One region of the Streptomyces sp. NPDC002787 genome, then DNA from elsewhere that is predicted to be linked to it. Evidence: riboswitches for the same ligand, from Rfam matches in the RefSeq annotation. Region 1 holds a riboswitch; each other region holds the start of a gene.
The links. Region 1 has a riboswitch for cobalamin ahead of ACWD26_RS06410 (cobalamin biosynthesis protein). Riboswitches for the same ligand answer to the same signal wherever they lie in the genome.
Positions count from the first base shown of each region.

Region 2: linked by a shared signal. The riboswitch ahead of ACWD26_RS19705 (energy-coupling factor ABC transporter permease) and the one ahead of ACWD26_RS06410 (cobalamin biosynthesis protein) in region 1 are both predicted to bind cobalamin.
Region 3: linked by a shared signal. The riboswitch ahead of ACWD26_RS11885 (ribonucleoside-diphosphate reductase subunit alpha) and the one ahead of ACWD26_RS06410 (cobalamin biosynthesis protein) in region 1 are both predicted to bind cobalamin.

Region 1 covers NZ_JBSFVC010000004.1:72,436-80,132, forward strand. Annotated here, with positions in the region: gene ACWD26_RS06390 (anion permease) at 1-1,041, shown strand, start outside; gene ACWD26_RS06395 (hypothetical protein) at 1,073-1,294, shown strand; gene ACWD26_RS06400 (hypothetical protein) at 1,392-1,703, opposite strand; gene ACWD26_RS06405 (DUF397 domain-containing protein) at 1,734-1,916, opposite strand; cobalamin riboswitch at 1,951-2,094, shown strand; gene ACWD26_RS06410 (cobalamin biosynthesis protein) at 2,193-3,143, shown strand; gene ACWD26_RS06415 (cobyric acid synthase) at 3,140-4,666, shown strand; gene ACWD26_RS06420 (hypothetical protein) at 4,663-4,866, shown strand; gene ACWD26_RS06425 (putative cobaltochelatase) at 5,033-7,045, shown strand; gene cobO (cob(I)yrinic acid a,c-diamide adenosyltransferase) at 7,045-7,644, shown strand; gene ACWD26_RS06435 (cobyrinate a,c-diamide synthase) at 7,649-7,697, shown strand, end outside.
Region 2 covers NZ_JBSFVC010000013.1:136,818-144,514, forward strand. Annotated here, with positions in the region: gene ACWD26_RS19685 (amidohydrolase family protein) at 1-492, shown strand, start outside; gene ACWD26_RS19690 (energy-coupling factor ABC transporter ATP-binding protein) at 474-1,349, opposite strand; gene cbiQ (cobalt ECF transporter T component CbiQ) at 1,346-2,095, opposite strand; gene ACWD26_RS19700 (energy-coupling factor ABC transporter substrate-binding protein) at 2,102-2,521, opposite strand; gene ACWD26_RS19705 (energy-coupling factor ABC transporter permease) at 2,518-3,219, opposite strand; cobalamin riboswitch at 3,250-3,432, opposite strand; gene ACWD26_RS19710 (DUF1775 domain-containing protein) at 3,700-4,443, shown strand; gene ACWD26_RS19715 (ABC transporter substrate-binding protein) at 4,610-6,196, shown strand; gene ACWD26_RS19720 (ABC transporter permease) at 6,217-7,185, shown strand; gene ACWD26_RS19725 (ABC transporter permease) at 7,347-7,697, shown strand, end outside.
Region 3 covers NZ_JBSFVC010000007.1:136,290-143,986, forward strand. Annotated here, with positions in the region: gene ACWD26_RS11885 (ribonucleoside-diphosphate reductase subunit alpha) at 1-2,269, opposite strand, end outside; cobalamin riboswitch at 2,394-2,515, opposite strand; gene ACWD26_RS11890 (GNAT family N-acetyltransferase) at 2,602-3,108, opposite strand; gene ACWD26_RS11895 (nucleoside hydrolase) at 3,241-4,230, opposite strand; gene mctP (monocarboxylate uptake permease MctP) at 4,436-6,064, opposite strand; gene ACWD26_RS11905 (DUF3311 domain-containing protein) at 6,061-6,330, opposite strand; gene ACWD26_RS11910 (GntR family transcriptional regulator) at 6,599-7,363, opposite strand.

The DNA of each region.
Region 1 (7,697 bases):
TCCGGCATACAGCCAGAGGTCATATTCGCGGCGCTCGTGGGCGCCATCCTCTGGAACCTGCTGACCTGGCTCGTCGGGCTCCCCTCCAGTTCCTCGCACGCCCTGATGGGTGGCCTGATCGGCGCCACGATCGCCTCGGTCGGCGTCGGCTCGGTGCACGGCGACGTGCTCGTCACCAAGGTGCTGATACCGGCCGTCGCGGCTCCGCTGGTCGCCGGTGTCGCGGCGATGTTCGCCACCCGGCTGACGTACGGGCTCGGGCGGCACACGAGCGAGAAGGCCTCCGGCAAGGGGTACCGCGCCGGTCAGATCGCCTCCGCCGGCCTGGTCTCACTCGCCCACGGCACCAACGACGCCCAGAAGACGATGGGCATCATCACCCTCGCCCTGGTGGCCGGCGGCGCCCTCGCGCCCGACTCCGACCCGCCGGTGTGGGTCATCGTCTCCGCCGGTCTGGCCATCGCGCTCGGCACCTACCTGGGCGGCTGGCGCATCATCCGCACGATGGGCAAGGGCCTGACCGACCTCCAGCCGCAGCAGGGCTTCGCCGCCCAGACCAGCGCGGCCACGGTCATCCTGGCCTCCTCGCACCTCGGCTTCTCCCTCTCCACCACGCACTCGGTCTCCGGTGCCGTGATGGGCGCGGGCCTCGGCCGCAAGGGCGGTGTGGTCCGCTGGTCCACGGCGACCCGGATGTTCGTCGCCTGGGGTCTGACCCTGCCGGCCGCCGCGCTGGTCGCCGCGCTCGCCGAGTGGGTGACGTCCTTCGGGACCTGGGGCACGGCCGTCGTCGCGGTCTTCCTCATCGCCTCCAGCGCCGCCATCTGGGTGATCTCCCGCCGCGAGGTGGTCGACCACACCAATGTGAACGACCACGCCGAGGAGCCCCCGGGCGTGGTGACCACGGCCATCGCCGCGGTGACCCCGCCGCCGGCCGGCACCGTGACCGAGGAGCTCGCGGCGACCATCCCGGCCCCCGCGGCCACGACCGCCGCCGAGACCACGACCCCGGCGAACTCGTCCACGCCGACGGCCGTCTGAGCCCCGCGACCTCCTGAGGAAGATCACCACCATGCACATCGACTGGGCAGCTCTCGGCTCCGTCTTCGGAGTCAGCCTCGTGGTCACCGTGGCCCTCGTCGGCCTCTTCACCCTGGGCATCGTCGGCCTCTCCAAGCGAGAGGCGGCGTCAACCCGGGGCGAGTCGGTGCTACCGGCGACCGCTGGGGCGTACGTGTGCTTCGCGCTGTGCGCGGCGGCAGTGGCGTACGGGATTTCCCTCATCATGACCTGAGACCGGAAACCCCACGGCCCCCCTGGGGGCCGACACCGGCAACTTCAGAATCAGCCCCCGTGGGCGTCCTATGACGCTTACGGGGGTTGATCCATCGTCAGCGGTGGTGCGGCCTCCTAGGCCGAGCCTCCCCCAGCGCCCGGTTCAGGACCCGGAGCCGTTCCGTGACCGGGGTCAGTCCCCACCACAGGCCGGCCCCGGCGGCACCGAGCACGGTCACCACCAGCCAGACCAGGGCACGCACCTCACCGCTCGGCACGAGAAGCGCGGCCAAGGCACCCGCCCCGACGGACAGCACGCCCATCACGGAGCAGAAGAGCGCCAGTGGGGCGGCGGCGGTCACCCGTTCTCGCCAGACGTCCGGCTTCCCCCCGCGCGCCGCAGCGGTTTCCCTCGCTCGGTCTCCCATGTGCGCACCTCCCGTCCCCCGGACGGATGTTCACGATCCGCCCGCTCCCGGGTCCACAAGTCCCGCCAGAAAACCACACCACGCCGCGTAGCGAAAGACGAGCAGCGCGTCACTGTTCGAGTTCGAGTCACGGGTCATGACCCGCCTCTGTCCGGCAGCAACTTCCACGCAGTTGTCCGCGTGACGGTATTTCAGCGGTGTGGGGCTCAGCACACCATTCCACCGCAGGTCAACAGCGAGTTGACGGGTCTTCCAGGGGCGTGGTGGACTGCCGGGGCCATGTACGACGGCAGGAGAGGAAGCCGGTGCGAGTCCGGCGCGGTCCCGCCACTGTCACCGGGGAAGAACCTTCCCGGGAGCCAGGAACTCTCGCCGTCGGTCTCGTCGAACCAGGGCGTGGACACCCTGAGTGAGGACATATCGCCATGCGCGGCTGCCCATCGGGTCTCGATATCCGCTCGTTGCCCGACCCCGTGGTCGGCTGAACCGATGCGTGCCGACCGCGTCTTCGCGTACGGCGCCGCCGCCGGGCTCCTCGGTGATCTGCTGCTCGGCGATCCTCGCCGGGGGCATCCGGTCGCCGCGTTCGGGCGGGCGGCCGGTGCCGTGGAACGGGTGCTGTGGCGGGACCACCGGGGGTGGGGCGCGCTGCACACCGCGGTGTGCGCGGGTGGCGCCGTGGCGCTGGGGGCCGTGGCCTCGTCCGTCGTACGGCCGTCGCGGGCGGCCTCCGTCGCGTTGACCGCCGCCGCCACCTGGGCCGTCGTCGGGGGGACTTCGCTCGGGCGGGAGGCCAGGGCCGTGGGGCGGTTCCTGGAGACAGGGGACGTCGAGGGCGCGCGGGCCCGGTTGCCGCACCTCTGCGGGCGTGATCCTCAGGCACTCGACCGGGACGGGATCGCGCGGGCCGTCGTGGAGTCCGTCGCCGAGAACACCTCGGACGCGGTGGTCGGTGCCCTGGTGTGGGGCGCCGTCGGTGGGGTGCCGGGGCTTCTCGGGTTCCGGGCCGTCAACACGCTGGACGCCATGGTCGGGCACAAGTCCCCGCGTCATCGGCGGTACGGGTGGGCTTCCGCGCGGCTGGACGACGTCGCGGGGTGGCCGGGGGCCCGGCTGACGGCCGTCCTGGCCACGGTTGCCGGTGGGAACCCCCGGGGGGCCGTGCGGTCTTGGCGGGCGGACGCGGGGAAGCATCCGAGTCCCAACGCAGGGCCTGTGGAGGCGTCGTTCGCGGGGGCGCTCGGGGTGCGGTTGGGGGGCACGTTGTCATACGGGGGGCGGGTCGAGCATCGGCCTGTGCTGAACGGGGAGGGGCGGGCCGTCGTCGTGGAGGACATCGAGCGGGCCGTTCGGTTGTCGCGGCGGGTGAGCTGGCTGGCGTTGGGGGTCAGCGCGGCGGGTGCGCTGGTGCTGGGCCGGGTCACGAAGGGGAACTCATGAGCGGCGATCGTGGCGTGGGTGGGGGGCTGCTCGTGGCCGGCACCACCTCCGACGCCGGCAAGAGTGTCGTCACCGCCGGGATCTGCCGGTGGCTGGTGCGGCGGGGTGTCAAGGTCGCGCCGTTCAAGGCGCAGAACATGTCGCTCAATTCGTTCGTGACGAACGAGGGCGCCGAGATCGGGCGGGCGCAGGCCATGCAGGCCCAGGCCTGTCGCGTCGAGCCGACCGCGCTCATGAATCCCGTGCTGCTCAAACCCGGTGGGGAGCGGAGCAGTCAGGTGGTGCTGCTGGGGAAGCCCGTGGGGGAGATGAGCGCGCGGGGGTATCACGGGGGACGGCAGCAGAAGCTTCTCGGAACCGTTCTCGACTGTCTCGCCGAGTTGCGGGGCACGTATGACGCGGTGATCTGTGAGGGGGCCGGCAGTCCCGCCGAGATCAACCTTCGGCGGACCGACATCGTCAACATGGGGATCGCCCGCGGTGCCGGGCTTCCCGTGCTCGTCGTCGGCGACATCGATCGTGGGGGTGTCTTCGCGTCCTTCTTCGGGACCGTCGCACTGCTCTCCGCCGAGGATCAGGCCCTCGTCGCCGGGTTCCTCGTCAACAAGTTCCGCGGGGACGTCTCCCTGCTGGAGCCCGGGCTCGACATGCTGCACGGACTCACCGGGCGGCACACGTACGGTGTGCTGCCCTTCCGGCACGGGCTCGGCATCGACGAGGAGGACGGGCTGCGGGTCTCCCTGCGCGGAACCGTCCGCGAGTCGAACGTCGCGCCGCCCGTCGGGGAGGACGTGCTGCGGGTCGCCGTGTGCGCGATCCCGCTGATGTCCAACTTCACCGATGTGGACGCGCTCGCCGCCGAACCCGGTGTCGTCGTGCGGTTCGTGGACCGGCCCGAGGAACTGGCCGACGCGGATCTCGTCGTCATCCCAGGGACCCGGGGAACGGTACGGGCGCTGGAGTGGCTGCGGGAGCGGGGGCTCGCCGACGCCCTCGTCCGCAGGGCCGCGGAAGGGCGGCCGATCCTCGGCCTGTGTGGCGGGTTCCAGGTGCTCGGGGAGCACATCGAGGACGAGGTCGAGAGCCGGCGGGGGCACGTGGAAGGGCTCGGACTCCTGCCCGTTCGCGTGCGGTTCGCCCGTGAGAAGACGCTCGCGCGGCCCGTCGGTGAGGCCCTCGGGGAACGGGTCGAGGGGTACGAGATCCATCACGGGGTCGCCGGGATCGAGGGCGGCGAACCCTTCCTGGACGGGTGCCGGGTCGGGCAGACCTGGGGCACGCACTGGCACGGGTCGTTGGAGTCGGACGGGTTCCGGCGGGCCTTTCTGCGGGAGGTGGCGGCCGCCGCGGGGCGTCGGTTCGTACCGGCGTCCGACACCTCGTTCGCGGCGCTGCGTGAGGAGCAACTGGACCGGCTCGGCGATCTGATCGAGGAGCACGCGGACACGGACGCGCTGTGGCGGCTCATCGAGTCGGGCGCACCGACAGGACTGCCCTTCATCCCACCGGGAGCGCCCGCATGAGCCCCGGCACCGTGCTGTTGTCGTCGACTTCCGACACCGACCTCCTGGCGGCCAGGGCCGCCGCCTGGGAGGACGGGCTCGCCGCGCCGCGGGTCTCGGGCGCCCCGACCGTCCTGCTCGGGGGCGAGGCCGTGCACGGCGCGGAGTTGACTCGGACGACCTACCTGGACGTTGAGGAAGATCTGGAGGGAGACGAGTGATCTCCGCGATCCCCGCATGCGCGGGGAGCACACCGAGACGCCGCCCACCGCGGGCGACACCGCCGGACCATCCCCGCTCGGGCAGGGAGCACGGCTCCGGGTTGACCGCTCACGAGCCTCAGAGTCGCCCTCATCTCGCCCTTTCTCCCACAGGAGGGATCAACTCGTGAGTACGCACTTCCCCTTCACCGCCATCGTCGGGCAGGGCGACCTGCAACTCGCCCTACTCCTCAACGCGATCGCACCGAACGTCGGCGGTGTGCTCGTGCGCGGCGAGAAGGGCACCGCCAAGTCCACCGCCGTGCGGGCGCTCTCGGCGCTGTTGCCGGAGGTGGAGGTCGTCGCCGGGTGCCGCTTCTCGTGCGATCCCGTGAAGCCGGACCCCGGGTGCCCGGACGGGCCGCACGAGCCGGCGTTCGAGGCGCGGCCGTCGCGGATGGTCGAGCTGCCCGTGGGTGCCTCCGAGGACCGGCTCGTCGGTGCGCTCGACATCGAACGGGCGCTGTCGGAGGGCGTGAAGGCGTTCGAACCGGGGCTGCTGGCCGACGCGCATCGCGGGATCCTGTACGTCGACGAGGTCAACCTGCTCCACGACCACCTCGTCGACCTGCTGCTCGACGCGGCCGCGATGGGCGCCTCGTACGTCGAGCGGGAGGGCGTCTCCATACGGCATGCCGCCCGCTTCCTGCTCGTGGGGACGATGAACCCCGAGGAGGGCGAGCTGCGGCCGCAGTTGCTCGACCGGTTCGGGCTGACCGTCGAGGTCGCGGCCTCGCGGGAGCCGGACCAGCGGGTGGAGGTCGTACGGAGGCGGCTCGCCTACGACGACGACCCGGCCGGTTTCGCGGCGCGCTGGGCCGACGAGGAGGCCGCCGTACGGGCCCGGATCGTGGCCGCGCGGGAGCTGTTGCCGTCGGTGGTGCTCGGTGACGCGGCGCTGCGGCAGATCGCGGCGACGTGCGCGGCGTTCGAGGTCGACGGGATGCGGGCCGACATCGTGATGGCGCGGACGGCGACCGCGCTGGCCGCGTGGGCCGGGCGGACCGAGGTGCTGGCGGAGGATGTGCGCCAGGCGGCGCTGCTCGCGCTGCCGCACCGGCGGCGCAGGAACCCGTTCGACGCGCCGGGACTCGACGAGGACAAGCTCGACGAGACGCTGGAGGAGTTCGGGGGGCCGTCGGAAGACGAGGACCCTGATCCCGGTCCGGACGGGGGTGGCGGGCAGCCGCCCTCCTCGGAGCCCGAGGGGCCACAGGACGGTGACACCGGTGCGCGGCCGGAGGCCGGGGAGGGCGGGGAGCCGCAGCCCGCCGGCGCCGGGGCGGGCGAGCAGTCCGCCGTACGGGCCGCCGAGCCCTTTCGTACGAAGGTGCTGAGTGTGCCGGGGCTCGGTGAGGGCGCCGCCGGGCGGCGTTCGCGGGCGCGGACCGAGCACGGGCGGACGACCGGGGCGCGTCGTCCGCGCGGCACGCTGACCAAGCTGCACCTGGCCGCCACGGTCCAGGCCGCCGCGCCGCACCAGCGGGCGCGGGGCCGGTCGGGGCCGGGGCTGGTCGTGCGCCGTGACGATCTGCGGCAGGCGACCCGGGAGGGGCGGGAGGGGAACCTCGTGCTGTTCGTGGTCGACGCCTCCGGATCGATGGCGGCCCGGCAGCGGATGAGTGCGGTGAAGGGGGCGGTGCTGTCGCTGCTGCTGGACGCCTACCAGCGGCGGGACAAGGTGGGGCTGGTGACCTTCCGGGGGTCGGCCGCCGAGGTGGCGTTGCCGCCGACCTCGTCCGTGGAGGCGGCGGCGTCCCGGCTGGAGTCGCTGCCCACGGGCGGGCGGACGCCGCTGGCCGCCGGGTTGCTGCGGGCCCATGAGGTGCTGCGGGTGGAGCGGCTGCGGGACCCCGCGCGGCGGGCGCTCGTCGTGGTCGTGACCGACGGGCGGGCCACGGGCGGCCCCGAGCCGGTCGCGCTCGCCGGGCGGGCGGCCCGGCTGTTCGCGGCCGAGGGCATCGCCTCCGTGGTCGTGGACTGCGAGTCGGGCCATGTCCGGCTGGGGCTGGCCGGGCGGCTCGCGGGTGAGCTGGGCGGCACGGCGGTGACGTTGGACGAGCTTCGAGCGGATTCCATCGCCGGGCTCGTACGTGATGTGCAAGGGACTTCGCAGAGGACTTCTAGGAGGGCCGCGTAATGCCTCAGGGGCAGCCGAGTGTCGTACCGGACGACGGGCTGACGACGCGTCAGCGCAGGAATCGTCCGCTGGTGTTCGTGCACACGGGCATCGGGAAGGGCAAGTCCACCGCCGCGTTCGGACTGGCGCTGCGCGCCTGGAACCAGGGGTGGCCGATCGGGGTGTTCCAGTTCGTCAAGTCGGCGAAGTGGAAGGTCGGCGAGGAGAACGCGCTGCGGGTGCTCGGGGCGTCCGGTGAGGGCGGGTCCGTCGACTGGCACAAGATGGGTGAGGGCTGGTCGTGGGTGCAGCGCGACGGCCAGATGGACAACGAGGAGAAGGCCCGGGAGGGCTGGGAGCAGGTCAAGCGGGACCTGGCGGCGGAGACGTACAAGCTGTACGTCCTCGACGAGTTCGCCTACCCCATGCACTGGGGGTGGGTGGACACGGACGAGGTCGTGGACGTGCTGCGCCACCGGCCGGGGACCCAGCATGTGGTGATCACCGGGCGGAACGCGCCCGAGAAGCTCGTCGACTTCGCGGACCTCGTGACCGACATGTCCAAGGTCAAGCACCCCATGGACGCGGGCCAGAAGGGCCAGAGAGGCATCGAGTGGTGACGCCGTGACCTCCTCCCCGTCCTTCGCCTCGTCCTCCGCCTCGTCCTCCGTGC
Region 2 (7,697 bases), on a different contig from region 1:
TGGCTGGCGCGCCCGGACGTCCTGCGAGGCCTCGCCGAGGTCGCCGACGCGGGACTCGTCTACGACCTCCTGGTTCAGCCGCACCAACTCCCGGCCGCCGTGGAGGCGGCGGCCCGTCTCCCGCAACTCACCTTCGTCCTGGACCACTTGGGGAAGCCACCCGTCGCCTCCGGTGAACTGGAGCCATGGGCGGGGGAGATCCGGCGGCTGGCCGCCCTGCCGAACACCGTGTGCAAGCTCTCCGGCCTGGTCACGGAGGCCGACTGGCACTCCTGGCAGGTCGCGGACCTCGTCCCGTACGCCGACACCGTGCTGGACGCCTTCGGCCCCGAGCGGCTGATGTACGGCTCCGACTGGCCGGTCTGCCGGCTCGCCTCCGACTACGTCGAAGTCCTGGACGTGGCCCACTCGTTGATGTGCAAACTGAGTGACGCCGAGGACCGGGAGGTCTTCGCGGGCACCGCCGTCCGCGTCTACGGCCTGCGGATCTGAGGCAGGAGCGGACCCGTTTCGGTGCCCGCCCCCGCCATGGCCGCCAGCTCGTCCGGAGTGCGCGGACCGGGCTCCTCCTCGGCCAACAGGCCCTGGTCGCGCAGGAGTCGAGCGACCGCGACACCCCAGGGGAGCCGAAGCCCCGCCGCCTGGAGGAGATCCGTGCGGGCGAGCATCTCGGCCACCGGGCCCGTGCGCGCGCCGGCCGGGGTGAGCAGCGCCGCGTCGTCGGCCCACCGCAGGGCGAGGTCGACGTCGTGGGTGGCCATCACGACGGTGGTGCCCGCCCGGCGCAGTTCGTCGAGGGTGGCGAGGAGCCGCTCCTGGCCGTCGGGGTCGAGCCCGGCGGTCGGCTCGTCGAGGATCAGGACACGCGGCCGCATCGCGACCGCGCCGGCGATGGCGGTGCGTTTGCGCTGGCCGTAGGAGAGCAGATGGGTGGGCCGGTCCGCGAGGGCGGCGATGCCGAGGGCGCCGAGCGCCTCGTCCACGCGGGCCCGCACCTGCGCGTCGGACAGCCCGAGGTTCAGCGGCCCGAACGACACGTCCTGCGCGACGGACGCCGCGAAGAGCTGGTCGTCCGGGTCCTGCACGACCAGCTGCACGGTCGTACGCAGCCGGGTCAGGCCCTTGCGGTCGTACGTCACCGGCTGCCCCTCGACCGCCAACCCGCCCGTGCGGGGCCGCAGTCCACCGCTGAGCAGCCGCATCAGCGTGGTCTTGCCGCTGCCGTTGCGGCCCAGCAGGGCGAGCGCGCGGCCTTCGCGCACCTCGAAGTCGAGGTCGCTGAGCACGGCCGGACCGTCCTCGTACGCGAAGGACGCGCCCCGCAGGGCGACCAGCACGGGCTCGCTCATGTCAGCGGCCTTTCCAGGACGAAGGTGAGGGCGGCCACGGCCGCGAGGAGCACGACACTGGCCGTGGTGAAGCGCACGGAGACCCGGGCATCGGGCACCAGAACGCGCAGGGTGCCGTCGTAGCCCCGTCCGGCGAGCCCGGTCTGGAGCCGCGCGGCCCGGTCGAAGGCCCGCACGAACGCGGTGGCGCCCAGCCCGGCGAGCGAACGCCAGGTGGCCGCCCGCGTGGTGTGACCCAGCCTGGCAGCCTGCGCCTCCCGGATCCGGCGTACCGAGTCCAGCAGCAGGAAGCTCATGCGGTACGTGACCAGCGCGACGTCCACGACCGGCGCGGGCACCCCGGCCTTCACCAGCCGGGGCAGCAGGTCCGACATAGGGGTGGTGAAGGCGAACAGCAGCACGCCGAGGGAGGCGGCCGAGGTGCGCAGCAGCAGTTCCCCGGCGCGGACCGGGCCGCCCTCGGCCAGGGTGACGAACCCGTCGGGCCCGCCGACCTGGACGAGCAGGGGCAGCGCGCCGGTCACGCAGAAGCCCAGGGGCACCCGGTAGGCGCGCCACAACCGACGGCCGGGCACGCCCGCCGGGCCCAGCAGCACGGCGAGCGCGGTCAGCAGCACCAGGGCCGCGCCGGGCCAGGGCGGCAGGGAGATCGCGAGGACCGTGAGGCCCAGTCCCAGCACGGCCTTGTCCACGGGATGGCGACGGCGCCAGCGGCTGCTGTGCGCCGCCGCGTCGATCGGCAGCACGAGAACTCAGCCCCGCCCGTCGGCGGACTCCCCGGCACCACCCGGCGATCCCTCGCCGCCGGGCGCGGTCTTCGTGGTCGTCACGGCTGCCGGGGTGGTCTCACCCGCCTCCAGCTGTGCGCGGGCCCGTGCCTCGCCCTGCCGGCGGCCCCGGTGGACGCCGAAGTAGTAGGCGAGGACGCCCGCGCCGAGCGCGGCCTGGAGGGCGAAGAGCGCCGACTCGATCTCACCGGAGGGCGGCTCGTACAGCGGCGAGAACCACGGCTCGTACCCGGGGTCGATCTCCGTGATCGCCGTCTCCGCCTCGGCGTCGGCGCCCGCGAAGGGCTCCTCCTTGTGGTCGCCGAGGCCGAGGGCCAGCGGCAGCACGGCGAGCGCGGCCACGACGAGCAGCAGCAGGACGTTGATCTTCGTGCTCCGGTTCATCGGGCCACCGCCTCGGTCCGGTTCCGGTTCCGCTCGCCGGTCAGGAGCACGCCGAGCCGGGTCAGTTCCCCCTTGCTCGACTGCACCAGCAGACGCATCACCAGCACGGTGAGGAGACCCTCGCTCACCGCGAGCGGGATCTGGGTGACGGCGAAGATGGAGCCGAACTTGCCGAGCGCGCCCACGAAACCGCTGCTCGGGTCGGGGAACGCGAGCGCCAGCTGGACGCTGGTGACGCAGTAGGTGACCAGGTCGGCGAAGAACGCGCCGAAGAAGACCGTGACCATCAGCGGCACGTCGAACCGCCGCAGCAGCCGGTAGACGCCGTAACCCGCCCAGGGGCCGACGATCGCCATCGAGAAGACGTTGGCGCCGAGCGTCGTCAGACCGCCGTGCGCGAGCAGCAGGGCCTGGAAAAGCAGGGTGATGGTGCCGAGGACCGCCATGATCGGCGGCCGGAACAGGATGGCACCCAGTCCGGTGCCGGTGGGGTGGGAGCAACTGCCGGTGACCGACGGCAGCTTCAGCGCGGACAGGACGAAGGTGAAGGCCCCCGAGGCACCGAGCAGCAGCGTGCTCTCGGGATGCTCCCTGACCTCACGGGTGAGTGACCGTACTCCGTGGACGACGAACGGCGCGGACGCTACGCCCCAGGCGATCGCGTGCGCCGGAGGAAGGAAACCCTCGGCTATGTGCATGGCTCAGCAGACCCTCTCCAGCACCTCGTGGATGGTTGACGCGCCTTGGCCGGTCTCCTGGCTTACGGGTACCACCGCCCGTGCTCCGCCTTCCCGGGTCCGAAGACCCAGTGGCTGTCCGTGAGGACCGGAGCCGGACTTCCCGATCACAGTGGCGAGGGCCGCACCGGCATGACACCGGATTTCCCGTTCACCAAGGCGTGGTGACAGTAGTGCCCGCACAAGGGCGCTGACAAGCGGAGACGGTGGCGCGGAAGCGGTGGTGAACCGCACACACCCCGGCGCACGCCCCCTCAGTCACATGCGACACACGCCCCGGGGAGAACGGACGGTCTTGCCCGGATACGACGGCTTCACCGGTGCGGCGGCCCCCTCGGTGCGGCCCGACTGCCCTTTTGGGAGGCCCCGATCGACCTTGGCCCCGACCGGCGCCCTGCGCTTGAATGCAGCCTTCACATCATCGGCACAAGGGAGTTAGCCGTGCACCGCCCGACCCTGGCACCCGGCATGCGCCGTCTCGGAGTCCTCACCACCGTCGCGTTCGCGGTGGCCGTCGCCGCCGCGGGACCAGCCGCGGCCCACGCGGAGGTCGAGGCGGAGGGGGCTCGGGCCCTCGACCAGAACGTCGAACTGACCTTCTCCGCGGAGTCGGAGTCCACCTCCGCCGGTATCACCGAGCTGGAGGTGATCCTGCCCGAGGGCATCGTCCCCGCCGACATCACCTACAAGGAGGGCCCGGACGGCTGGAAGTTCGCCCCCACCGAGCGCGGTTACACCGTCTCGGGCGAGAAGCTCGCCGTGGGGGAGGACGTCGAGTACGTCGTCACCGTACGGCAGTTGCCCGATGCGAAGACGCTGGTCTTCAAGACGCTGCAGTCCTACAGCGACGGCAAGGTGGACCGGTGGATCGAACTGGACGACGCCGGTGAGGACGATCACGGACACGGGCACGGTCACCCCGCGCCCAGCCTGGACCTGAAGGCCGCCGCCCCCGGCGCGAAGCTGGTCAGTCCCACCCCCAGCCCCTCGGAGGAGCCCACGACGGCCGCCCCTTCGCCCGAGCCGAGCGACCCGACCTCCGCACCGTCGGCGGAGCCCGCGGCGGACGGCACGGACGGTGACGACGGACTCCCCGTCGCCGTCTTCGTCGGTATCGGCGCTGCCGTCCTCGTGCTCGGCGGCGGTGCGTGGTGGTTCCGGAGCCGCCGGGGCGGGACCGCCTGACGGGCCGGCCGCAGCCGCCGGGGCGGGACCGACTGATGGCCCGGACTCCGACGCCGAGCCGATATCCGCAGGTCACATCGTTGGACTGATGCGCGATTTGCCTGGGTAACCCTTACCTGCAATTAATGTGCAACAACGTTGGCAATGCAGCAAGGGTGTGAGGCTCATGACGTCCCGACCGATACGACGTGTCGCCGTCGCGGCGGCGGTGGCCCTCGGGGCCACCGCGTGTTCGGCGCCGGGCGGCGGCACGGGCGGCGCCGGCGCCGCCGACTCGGTCGTGATCGGGGTGGCGTCCGAGCCGGAGACCCTCAGCCCGCTCCTCGGCTACGGCAAGGACGGCAACTCGAAGATCTTCGACGGACTCCTCGCCCGGGACGCCGACCTGGAGCTGAGACCCGCGCTGGCGAAGGCGCTGCCCGAGGTCGGCGACGGCGGCCGTACCTACACCTACACCCTGCGCGAAGGTGTGGAGTTCAGCGACGGCGAACCCCTGACCTCAGCGGACGTCGTCTTCACCTACCGGACCGTCCTGGACGACAAGACCAACAACACCGCCCGCAGTGAACTGGACGCCATCCAGGAGGTACGGGCGGACGGCGACGACAAGGTCGTCTTCACCCTCAAGTACCCCTACGCGCCCTTCGCCGGCCGCACGGTCCTGCCGATCGTCCCCGAGCACGTCGCGGGCGGGCAGGACCCCAACACCGGCTCCTTCAACACCGAGCCGATCGGCACCGGCCCGTACGTCCTGTCCACCTGGAGCAAGGGCGAGAAGCTCACCTTCGAGGCCAACCCGGAGTACTGGGGCGACGCGCCGAAGGTGAAGAAGTTCACCATGGCGATCGTCGAGGACGACGACGTACGCGCCACCCGACTGCGCTCCGGCGACCTCGACGGTGCGATCCTGCCGCCCAACCTCGCCGCGACCTTCGAGAGCGACGACGACCGGAAGACGTACGACGCCGAGTCCTACGACTACCGCACCGTCACCCTCCCCACGGACAACGAGGTCACGGGCGACCGCGCGATCCGGCAGGCCCTCGACGCCGCCGTGGACCGCCAGGCCATGGTCGACAAGATCCTCGACGGGGCGGGCCGTCCGGCGTACGGGCCGCTGCCCACCGAGGACCCCTGGTTCGCCCGGGGCATCGAACGCCCGCAGGACCTCGACAAGGCCGGGCGGATCCTGGACGAGGCCGGTTGGAAGGCCGGCGCGGACGGCGTCCGCGCCAAGGACGGCCGCAAGGCGGCCTTCACCCTGCTCTACCCCTCGGGCGACAAGGTCCGCCAGGACCACGCCCTCGCCTACGCCTCCGACGCCAAGAAGGCCGGCATCGACGTGAAGGTGGAGAGCGCCACCTGGGAGGTCATCGAACCCCGGATGAAGGACACCGCCGTCCTCGCGGGCTTCGGCAGCACCGGCGACCCCGACTTCGGCCTCTACACGATGCTGCACTCCTCCCTCGCCGGCGACGGCTTCAACAACATGGGCCGCTACGACAACGCGACCGTCGACGAGGCGCTCGACACCGGGCGCCGCAGCCAGGACGAGGCGGCGCGCAAGGCGGCGTACGTCACGCTCCAGCGCGAGCTGGTGAAGGACCCCGGCTACACCTTCCTCACCCACATCGACCACGTGTACGTGCTCGCCGACCGCTGGGAGGGACTGACCACACAGGTCGAGCCGCACGAGCACGGCTTCGCGTCCGGGCCCTGGTGGAACATCGAGGACTGGCAGCCGAAGAAGTGAGCCGACTCCCCTGGGGAGCGATGGCACGACTGGCGGGACGGCGGGCCCTGTTCGCCGTCCCCGTCCTCCTGGTCGTCACCTTCGGCGTGTTCGCGATCGCCGCCGCCTCCCCCTTCGACCCCGTCAAGGCGTACGCGGGCACCGCCGCCCTCGGCGCCGACCAGGAGACCCTGGACCGGCTGCGGGCCAACCTCGGCGTGGACGAACCGTTCGCCGTGCGCTGGTGGCGGTGGCTCACGTCCGCGCTCACCGGCGATCTCGGCCGGTCCAGCGTGATGCGGCAGCCGGTCGCCGAGGTGATCGGCGAGCGCCTCGTCTGGTCGACGCTGCTGTGCGCGGTCGCGTTCGCCGTCGCCGTCCTGCTCGGGACGCTGCTGGGTGTGCTGGCGGCCCGCCGCCAGGGAAGGTGGCTCGACCGGGCCGTCACCTCCGTCGCGTACGGCCTGGAGGCGGCGCCGGTGTTCTGGATCGCCCTGCTCGCCATCTGGTGCTTCGCCCTCCACCTGGGCGTGCTCCCGGCGGGCGGTCTGACGGACACCGCGAGTGAACAGGTCACGGCGGGACAGGTCGCCGGCCACCTCGTCCTGCCCGCCGGTGTCCTCGCGGTCTCCCAACTGCCCTGGTTCACCCTCTACGTACGGCAGGGGGTGAGCGACGCGCTGGCCGAGGACCCGGTACGCGGCGCCCGCGCCCGAGGCCTCAGCGAACGCAGGGTCCTGCTGGGCCACGCGCTGCGCTCCGGACTGCTGCCGGTCCTCACCCTGATCGGGTCACGCGTTCCGGAACTCATCACCGGTGCCCTGCTCGTGGAGAGCGTCTTCAGCTGGCCCGGCATCGCGGCGGCCACGGTGGAGGCGGCCACCGCCGTGGACTTCCCGCTGCTCGCCGCGCTCACCGCGCTCGCCACCGCCGCCGTCCTCGTCGGCAACCTGCTGGCGGACCTCCTGTACGGCCTGATCGACCCGAGAGTGAAGCTCAGTGAACTGTGACGGGGATGCCCATGGCTGACACGGCAACGCCTGACGCGTCCATGCCTGACGCGTCCATGCCTGACGCGGCGAAGGCTGACACGCCGACGACCGACTCGGCGATGGCCGACTCGGCGATGGCCGACTCGGCGATGGCCGACTCGGCGATGGCCGACTCGGCGATGGCCGACTCGGTGGTGGCCGACACGGTGGTGGCCGACACGGCGCTGGCCGACACGGTGGTGGCCGACACGGCGCTGGCCGACACGGTGACCGAGCCGCCGTCCGAGTCCGCGTGGCGGTCGCGCGGCTCCCACCGCCGTTCGACCCACACCCTTCGGATCCGGACCTCCGCCGCGCTCGTCGCGGTGACGGTCCTCGCCGTCCTGCTCGTACCGTCGCTGGTGCAGCTCGACCAGCAGGCCGTCGATCTGGCCGCCAAACTCCAACCGCCTTCCTGGGAGCACCCGTTCGGTACGGACGACGTCGGCCGTGACCTGCTGCTGCGCTGTGTCTACGGTCTGCGGGTCTCC
Region 3 (7,697 bases), on a different contig from region 1:
GGGTCGCCGGGCGGGAGCGCAGGTAGTACGTCGTCTTCAGGCCCGACTTCCAGGCGTACGCGTACATCGAGGAGAGCTTGCCGATGGTCGGCGTCTCCAGGAACAGGTTCAGCGACTGGGCCTGGTCCAGATACGGGGTGCGGGCGGCGGCCATGTCGATCAGGCCCCGCTGCGGGATCTCCCACGCCGTGCGGTACAGCGCCCGTACGTCGGCCGGGATCCATGCGAAGTCCTGCACCGAACCGTTGGAATCGCGCAGCGCCTCGCGGGTGCGGGCGTCCCACACGCCCAGCTCCTTGAGGTCCTTCACCAGATACGAGTTGACCTGGAGGAACTCGCCGGACAGCGTCTCGCGCTTGAACAGATTGGACACTTGGGGCTCGATGCACTCGTACACACCGGCGATGGAGGCGATGGTGGCCGTCGGCGCGATGGCGAGGAGCAGGGAGTTGCGCATGCCGGTCGTCGCGATGCGCTCGCGCAGGGCCGCCCAGCGCTCCGGCCAGGTGAACTCGACGCCGTAGTGGTCGGGGTGCAGCACACCGCGGGCCGTGCGGGTCTTCTCCCAGGCCGGCAGCGGGCCGCCCCGCTCGGCAAGGTCGGCGGAGGCCTCGTACGCGGCGAGCATGACGCGCTCGGCGATCCTGGTGGACAGCGCCTTCGCCTCGGGGGAGTCGAAGGGCAGGCGCAGCTGGAAGAAGACGTCCTGCAGGCCCATCGCGCCGAGGCCCACCGGGCGCCACTTGGCGTTGGAGCGGCCCGCCTGCTCGGTCGGGTAGAAGTTGATGTCGACGACACGGTCGAGGAAGGTGACGGCGGTGCGGACGGTCTCGTCCAGCCGCTCCCAGTCCATGTCGCCCGCCGACCGGTCGGCGAACGCCCCCAGGTTCACCGAGCCCAGGTTGCAGACCGCCGTCTCCCCGTCGTCCGTGATCTCCAGGATCTCCGTGCAGAGGTTGGACGAGTGGACGACATGACCCGGCTCGGCCGTCTGGTTGGCCGTGCGGTTGGCCGCGTCCTTGAAGGTCATCCAGCCGTTGCCGGTCTGCGCGAGGGTGCGCATCATGCGGCCGTACAGGTCGCGGGCCGGGATGGTCTTCCTCGCCAGGCCGTTCGCCTCCGCCCTGCGGTACGCGGCGTCGAACTCCTCACCCCACAGGTCCACCAGCTCGGGCACATCGGTCGGGGAGAACAGCGACCACCGCTCGTCGGCGTTCACCCGGCGCATGAACTCGTCCGGGACCCAGTGCGCCAGGTTCAGGTTGTGTGTACGCCGGGCGTCCTCACCGGTGTTGTCGCGCAGCTCCAGGAACTCCTCGATGTCGGAGTGCCAGGTCTCCAGGTAGACCGCGGCCGCGCCCTTGCGCCGGCCGCCCTGGTTCACCGCGGCGACCGAGGCGTCCAGCGTCTTCAGGAACGGCACGATGCCGTTGGAGTGCCCGTTGGTGCCCCGGATGAGCGAACCACGCGAGCGGATACGGGAGTACGACAGACCGATGCCGCCGGCGTGCTTCGAGAGACGGGCCACCTGGTGGTAGCGGTCGTAGATGGAGTCCAGCTCGTCCAGCGGGGAGTCGAGGAGGTAGCACGACGACATCTGGGGGTGCCTCGTACCGGAGTTGAACAGTGTGGGGGAGGAGGGCAGGTAGTCGAGGCGGCTCATCAGCCCGTAGAGCGCGGCGACTTCGTCCAGGGACCGTACGGTGTCGTCGGCCGCGAGACCGCTCGCCACCCGCAACATGAAGTGCTGGGGAGTCTCGACGACCTTGCGGGTGATCGGGTGCCGGAGCAGATAGCGGCTGTGCAGGGTGCGCAGACCGAAGTAGCCGAAGCGGTCGTCGGCGGCCGGGTCGACCAGGGAGTCGAGGCGCCCGGCGTGGACGCGGGCGAACTGCGCCGTGCGGTCGGCGACGAGGCCTTCCCGGTGGGCCACGGCGATGGACTCGGTGAACGTCGTGACGCCCTGCGAGGCGGCTTCGGCGCGGATGCCGATGGCCAGCAGGCGGGCGGCCAGCTTCGAGTAGGCGGGGTCCTCGGAGATGAGGCCCGCGGCCGCCTCCGTGGCCAGCTCGCGCAGCTCCGCCTCGTCGGCCCTCGCGGACCGGCCGCGCAGCGCGGCGGCGGCGACCCGGCCGGGGTCGGCGTCGGGGAGGTCGGCGGTCAGCTCGGTCAGGGTCCGCAGCAACGCGGTACCGGGACCGTCGGACTCCGTCACCGGGGCGGTTGAAGCCAGGTCGGCTGAAACCGGGTCGGCTGGCGCGATGGTCACGTGGGGGCTCTCCCTCGCTCGGCTGGGGCCATTGGGAGGGCAGGCAGCAGCACACGAGCGCACGGGGGCGTCGCGTCCACCGGCCCATTCCACGAGGCCCGGACGTCAGGGCACCCGGACCGGACGGCCGGGCGCACTGTCGGCAGGTGTTCGGACTGGACAGGCGTGCATGCACGCGAGTACACCGTTGCGGGACAGCTCCGGATTCGCACCGGATTCCCCTGCGGCGACAGCGAGCATGAGCATACATCTTGTGTCGGGCTGCGGTGACACCCCCAGATGTTGTGTCGCGGCGGCTCCGGCGACGGCTCCGGCGACGACTTCGAAGCGTGTCAGAGCGTCAACTCGTAGGTGAGGAGCAAGAGGTCGTCGAGGTGGGGGACGGGGTTCCAGTCGCGCTCTGGTGTGCGAGTGAAGCCCAGCCGTTCATAGATCCGGTGGGCGGCGTGCATGCGGCTCTGGGTCGACAGCACGACGCGTGCACAGCCGTCCACGGCCCGGGCGCGCTCCAGGCAGGCCCGGACGAGGGCCTCGCCCGCGCCCCGTCCGCGGGCCTCGCGTGCGACCGCCAGCATGCGGATCTCGGCCTCGCCCGGGCCGGCGATGTCGGCCATCGGGCCTCCCGCCGGGACGAAGGTCACTCCGCCGAGCACTCTGCCCTCCTCGACGGCGACCAGCACGTCGGCCGCCGCGGCCCGTTTCGCCACGTCCCGCAGCTCGCCGAGGTACTCGTCGCTCTCCCCGAAGTCCAGGAGACCGTCTGCCAGATAGGCCCGTGCGGTGATCTCGCCGAGGGTGGGGTACTCGTCGGGGGAGATCTGCCTGATGGTGATGTCCATGGCTCGAAGTCTGCATGAGGGCCGCCAAGTCGCGTCCGAGGTTTTCCACAGGGGCGACGACTTGTCGGATGATCGGCACGGCATCAGGGGGCGGTCGACTCCGGGCCCGCTCAACCCGCCGGAGCGGTCGGCTCAGGCAACCGCCGGCCACCGTGGCAGCGCCGTCACGAAGTCCTCGCTGAAGTCGCGGGTGCCCGGGCCCAGGGCGACGCGGCCGGTGGCGCGGAGGCGGGCGGTCAGGGCGGGGGACTCGGAGTAGTACACCCGGCGGGCGGCGGCCGGCACGAACACGGTCTGGCCGCGCGTGAGTTCGCTCGCGCACTCCACGACGACGGCTCCGCCGGCGGCCTCGACGAACGCCTCGTCCCCGCAGACGCCGACGGCCAGCGGGTCGTGCAGGGGGCAGGTGCCGTCCCCGCCGTGGCGGGTGTACGCGTCCATGTAGGTGCGCATCAGCCGGGCCGCGAGGGCCGTGCCCGGGCCCGCGGCCTCCAGTGCGGCGAGGTCGGCGGGGCGGAACAGCCAGCGGTGTGAGGCGTCCAGGTCGACCATGGTGAACGGGATGCCGGAGGAGAGGACGATCTCGGCGGCGTCCGGGTCGGCCCAGACGTTGAACTCGGCGACCGGAGTGAAGTTCCCCGGGACCTGGGCGGCACCTCCCATGAACACGAACTTCCGCACGCGGTGGGCGAAGGCCGGGTCCTCCAGCAGGGCGATGGCCACGTTCGTGAGGGGGCCCGTGGCGCACACCGTCAGGTCGCCCTCGTACGCGTGGGAGAGCCGGAGCAGAGCCTGCGCGGACGACTCCGCCGGGTGCGGGGCCGTGGAGTCGGGCAGTGTTTCGTCGCCGAGGCCGGCCGGGCCGTGGAAGGCGGACGCCTCGCGGTAGGGGAGGCGGGACAGGGGGCGGCCCGCGCCGCGGTGGACCGGGACGTCGCTGTCGATGCGCAGGGCTCGGGCAAGGGCCCGGGCGTTGGCGTAGGTCGCCTCGGCGGGGAGGTTGCCGCCGACCGATGTGTACGCCTTGAGGTCCCACAGGCCGGTGCCGAGCAGGTACTGCAGGGCCACGGCGTCGTCGATACCGGGGTCGCTGTCGAGGACGATCGGGGCGCGAGCGGTCACCGAATCAGCGTAGCCGGGTGTTCTTCGCCCCCGCCGCCCTTACCCGTCCCATCCCAGGGGCGCTGCCCCTTCGACCCCGAGGGGGTTCGTTGTCGGGTGCGGGTGGGTGGGGGGCGAAGGGGCGCAGCCCCTGGTGGGGGAGGGACGGGTAGGGGCGGCGGGGGCGAGAAAAGGCGCCCCCGCCGCCCCGGAACCCGGTGATGGACTAGTGGCTCGTGCCCGCCGTCGCCGGCGGCAGTTCCACCTGGACGCCCGCGTCGCCCGCGTCCGCCGTGTAGTCCTCCGGCTTGGTCTCGTCGATGCCGTCGGGGGCCTTGGCCGCGCGCAGGACGAAGGTGAGGACCACGGTGACCACGACGTTGAGCACGAAGGCGGTCAGACCGATGTACCCGATCTCGCCGATGCCGGGGATCTCCGCAGATGACCCGCCGAAGTGCTTCTGCGTGGGGGAGGCCACGCCGTACGCGGCCAGCGTCCCGTACAGCATGCCGACCGCCCAGCCGGCGATGAGCGCCCAGCGGTGGAACCAGCGGGTGAAGAGACCCCCGACGAGGGCCGGGAAGGTCTGGAGGATCCAGATGCCGCCGAGCAGCTGGAAGTTGATGGCGACCGTCTTGTCCATGGTGAGGACGAACGCCAGCGCGCCCACCTTCACCAGCAGCGACACCAGCTTGGAGACCTTGGTCTCCTGCTGGGGCGTGGCGTTCGGCTTGATGAAGTCCTTGTAGATGTTGCGGGTGAAGAGGTTCGCCGCAGCGATGGACATGATCGCCGCGGGGACCAGGGCGCCGATGCCGATGGCGGCGAAGGCCACTCCCGCGAACCAGTCGGGGAACATCGTCTCGAACAGCTGCGGGATCGCCAGCTGGCCGTTCTGCACCTGGATGCCGGCCGCGATCGCCATGAAGCCGAGGAGGGCCAGCAGGCCCAGCATCAGCGAGTACAGCGGCAGGATCGTGGTGTTGCGGCGGATGACCTCGCGGCTCTTGGACGACAGCGTCGCCGTGATCGAGTGCGGGTACATGAACAGTGCCAGCGCGGAGCCGAGGGCCAGGGTCGCGTACGTCCACTGGCTGGCGTCGCCCGGGACGAGCGCGCCGCGCGGCTTGTCCGTCGCCGGGTTGGTCTGGCTGTACGCCTCGCCCGCCTTGGCGAAGATGTCGTCGAAGCCGCCGAGCTTGATCGGGATGTAGATGATCGCCACCGCGATGACGATGTAGATCAGGGTGTCCTTCACGAACGCGATCAGCGCGGGGGCCCGGAGGCCGGACGAGTAGGTGTACGCGGCCAGGACGCCGAAGGCGATCAGCAGCGGCAGGTCCTTGATGAACCAGTTGGTGTCCTCGCCGCCGCCGACGCCCATCACGTCCAGGACGGCCTGGATGCCGACGAGCTGCAACGCGATGTACGGCATCGTCGCGAGGATGCCGGTCAGGGCGACCGCCAGCGACAGGCCCTTCGAGCCGAAGCGGCCGCGTACGAAGTCCGAGGTCGTCACATAGCCGTGCTTGTGGGAGACCGACCACAGGCGGGGCAGGAAGGTGAAGATCAGCGGGTAGATCAGGATCGTGTACGGCACCGCGAAGAAGCCGGCCGCGCCCGCCGCGTAGATCGCCGCCGGTACGGCGACGAAGGTGTACGCGGTGTAGAGGTCGCCGCCGAGCAGGAACCAGGTGATCCAGGTGCCGAACGACCGGCCGCCCAGGCCCCACTCGTCGAGGCTGTGCTCGTTCTCGGCCTTGCGCCAGCGCGCGGCCAGGAAGCCCATGACCGTGACGGCCAGGAAGAAGAAGATGAAGACGGCGAGTGCCACGCCGTTCACGCCGTCCTTCACTTCGCGGCACCCCCGCCCTTGGCCTGGGACCTGCGGGCGCGCTGGTCGCGCTGCCACAGGACGTACGCGGTGGCGGTGAGCGCGGTGGAGATGAGCACCCAGGCCATCTGGTACCAGTAGAAGAACGGGATGCCGATGAACGCCGGGTCGGTCTTGGCGTACGAGCCGACCCAGAGCATCGCCACGAACGGGGCGAACAGGCACAGGGCGATGACCACTCTGACAGGTGTCACCACCGGTGGTCTCACTTCAGGCGCTTCTGACATGTCCCGGTTCCGTCCCCTCGCTGATCACCATTGGTCACCGCTGATCACCTGCTCAACGCGCAGGAAATGTAAGGGACGGCTTCCGTCGTATGGAACCCCCCGTCCGGATATCGGATGCGGAGGTTGTGTGTTCAGCAGCGGCGGAACCCTTGCCGGGGGTCTGCTTCCCGCCGGTCCGGCCGGCCGCGGCGACCAGAGCGACGACGGTCCAAATGACGACGGTCCAGTTGACGACGGTCCAGATGACGACGGTTCGGACGCGAGTCCCTTACTCCGTGGGCCGCTTGAGCCTCGCCACGAACTTGTACCGGTCACCTCGGTAGACGGACCGCACCCACTCCACCGGCTGCCCGTCCTTGTCCAGCGAGTGGCGGGAGAGCATCAGCATCGGCAGGCCCACGTCCGTGCCCAGCAGGCCGGCCTCGCGCGGGGTGGCCAGCGAGGTCTCGATGGTCTCCTCGGCCTCGGCGAGATGGACGTCGTACACCTCGGCGAGCGCCGTGTAGAGGGAGGTGTACTTGACCAGTGACCTGCGCAGGGCCGGGAAACGCTTGGCCGACAGATGGGTCGTCTCGATCGCCATCGGCTCGCCGTTGGCCATGCGGAGGCGCTCGATCCGCAGCACCCGTCCGCCGGCCGTGATGTCGAGCAGCCCCGCGAGCGTGTCGTCGGCGGTGATGTACCCGATGTCCAGCAGCTGCGAGGTGGGTTCGAGACCCTGGGCCCGCATGTCCTCGGTGTACGAGGTGAGTTGCAGCGCCTGGGAGACCTTCGGCTTGGCGACGAACGTGCCCTTGCCCTGGATGCGCTCAAGCCGCCCCTCGACCACCAACTCCTGCAGCGCCTGCCGCACGGTTGTGCGCGAGGTGTCGAACTCGGCGGCGAGCGTGCGCTCGGGCGGTACCGGCGTGCCCGGCGGCAGCGTCTCGGTCATGTCGAGCAGGTGCTTCTTCAGGCGGTAGTACTTGGGCACGCGTGCGGTACGGACGGTCGCCCCGTTCTCGTTCTCCGCACTGCTGACGTCGGTGCTCATGCTCCGCCTTCCCGGCTCCTAGTGGCGTGATCCTTCTGTATACCCGCACAGCCCCCGCTGGTCTAGTCCACGAAGGGGTCTCGAATGGTCCACTCCGGCGGGGCGCAGTGGTCTACCCGAAGAGTGTGGCTGAACCGCGCGGTTTTCGCTGGCTTATTACATAAAGGTTCTTGCATATGTAGGTCGCATAACGGCTGGTGAGAGGTGGTTCGAGCGCTCTTGACAGGGCGATTGGTCTGGGTCAAGCTCCGGCGTACTGGTCTACACCATTGGTCCAGGTCCCGGCCCCATGGGCGGTACGTCTGTCACCGCGGGGAGCAGGGGGGTTTGTGGC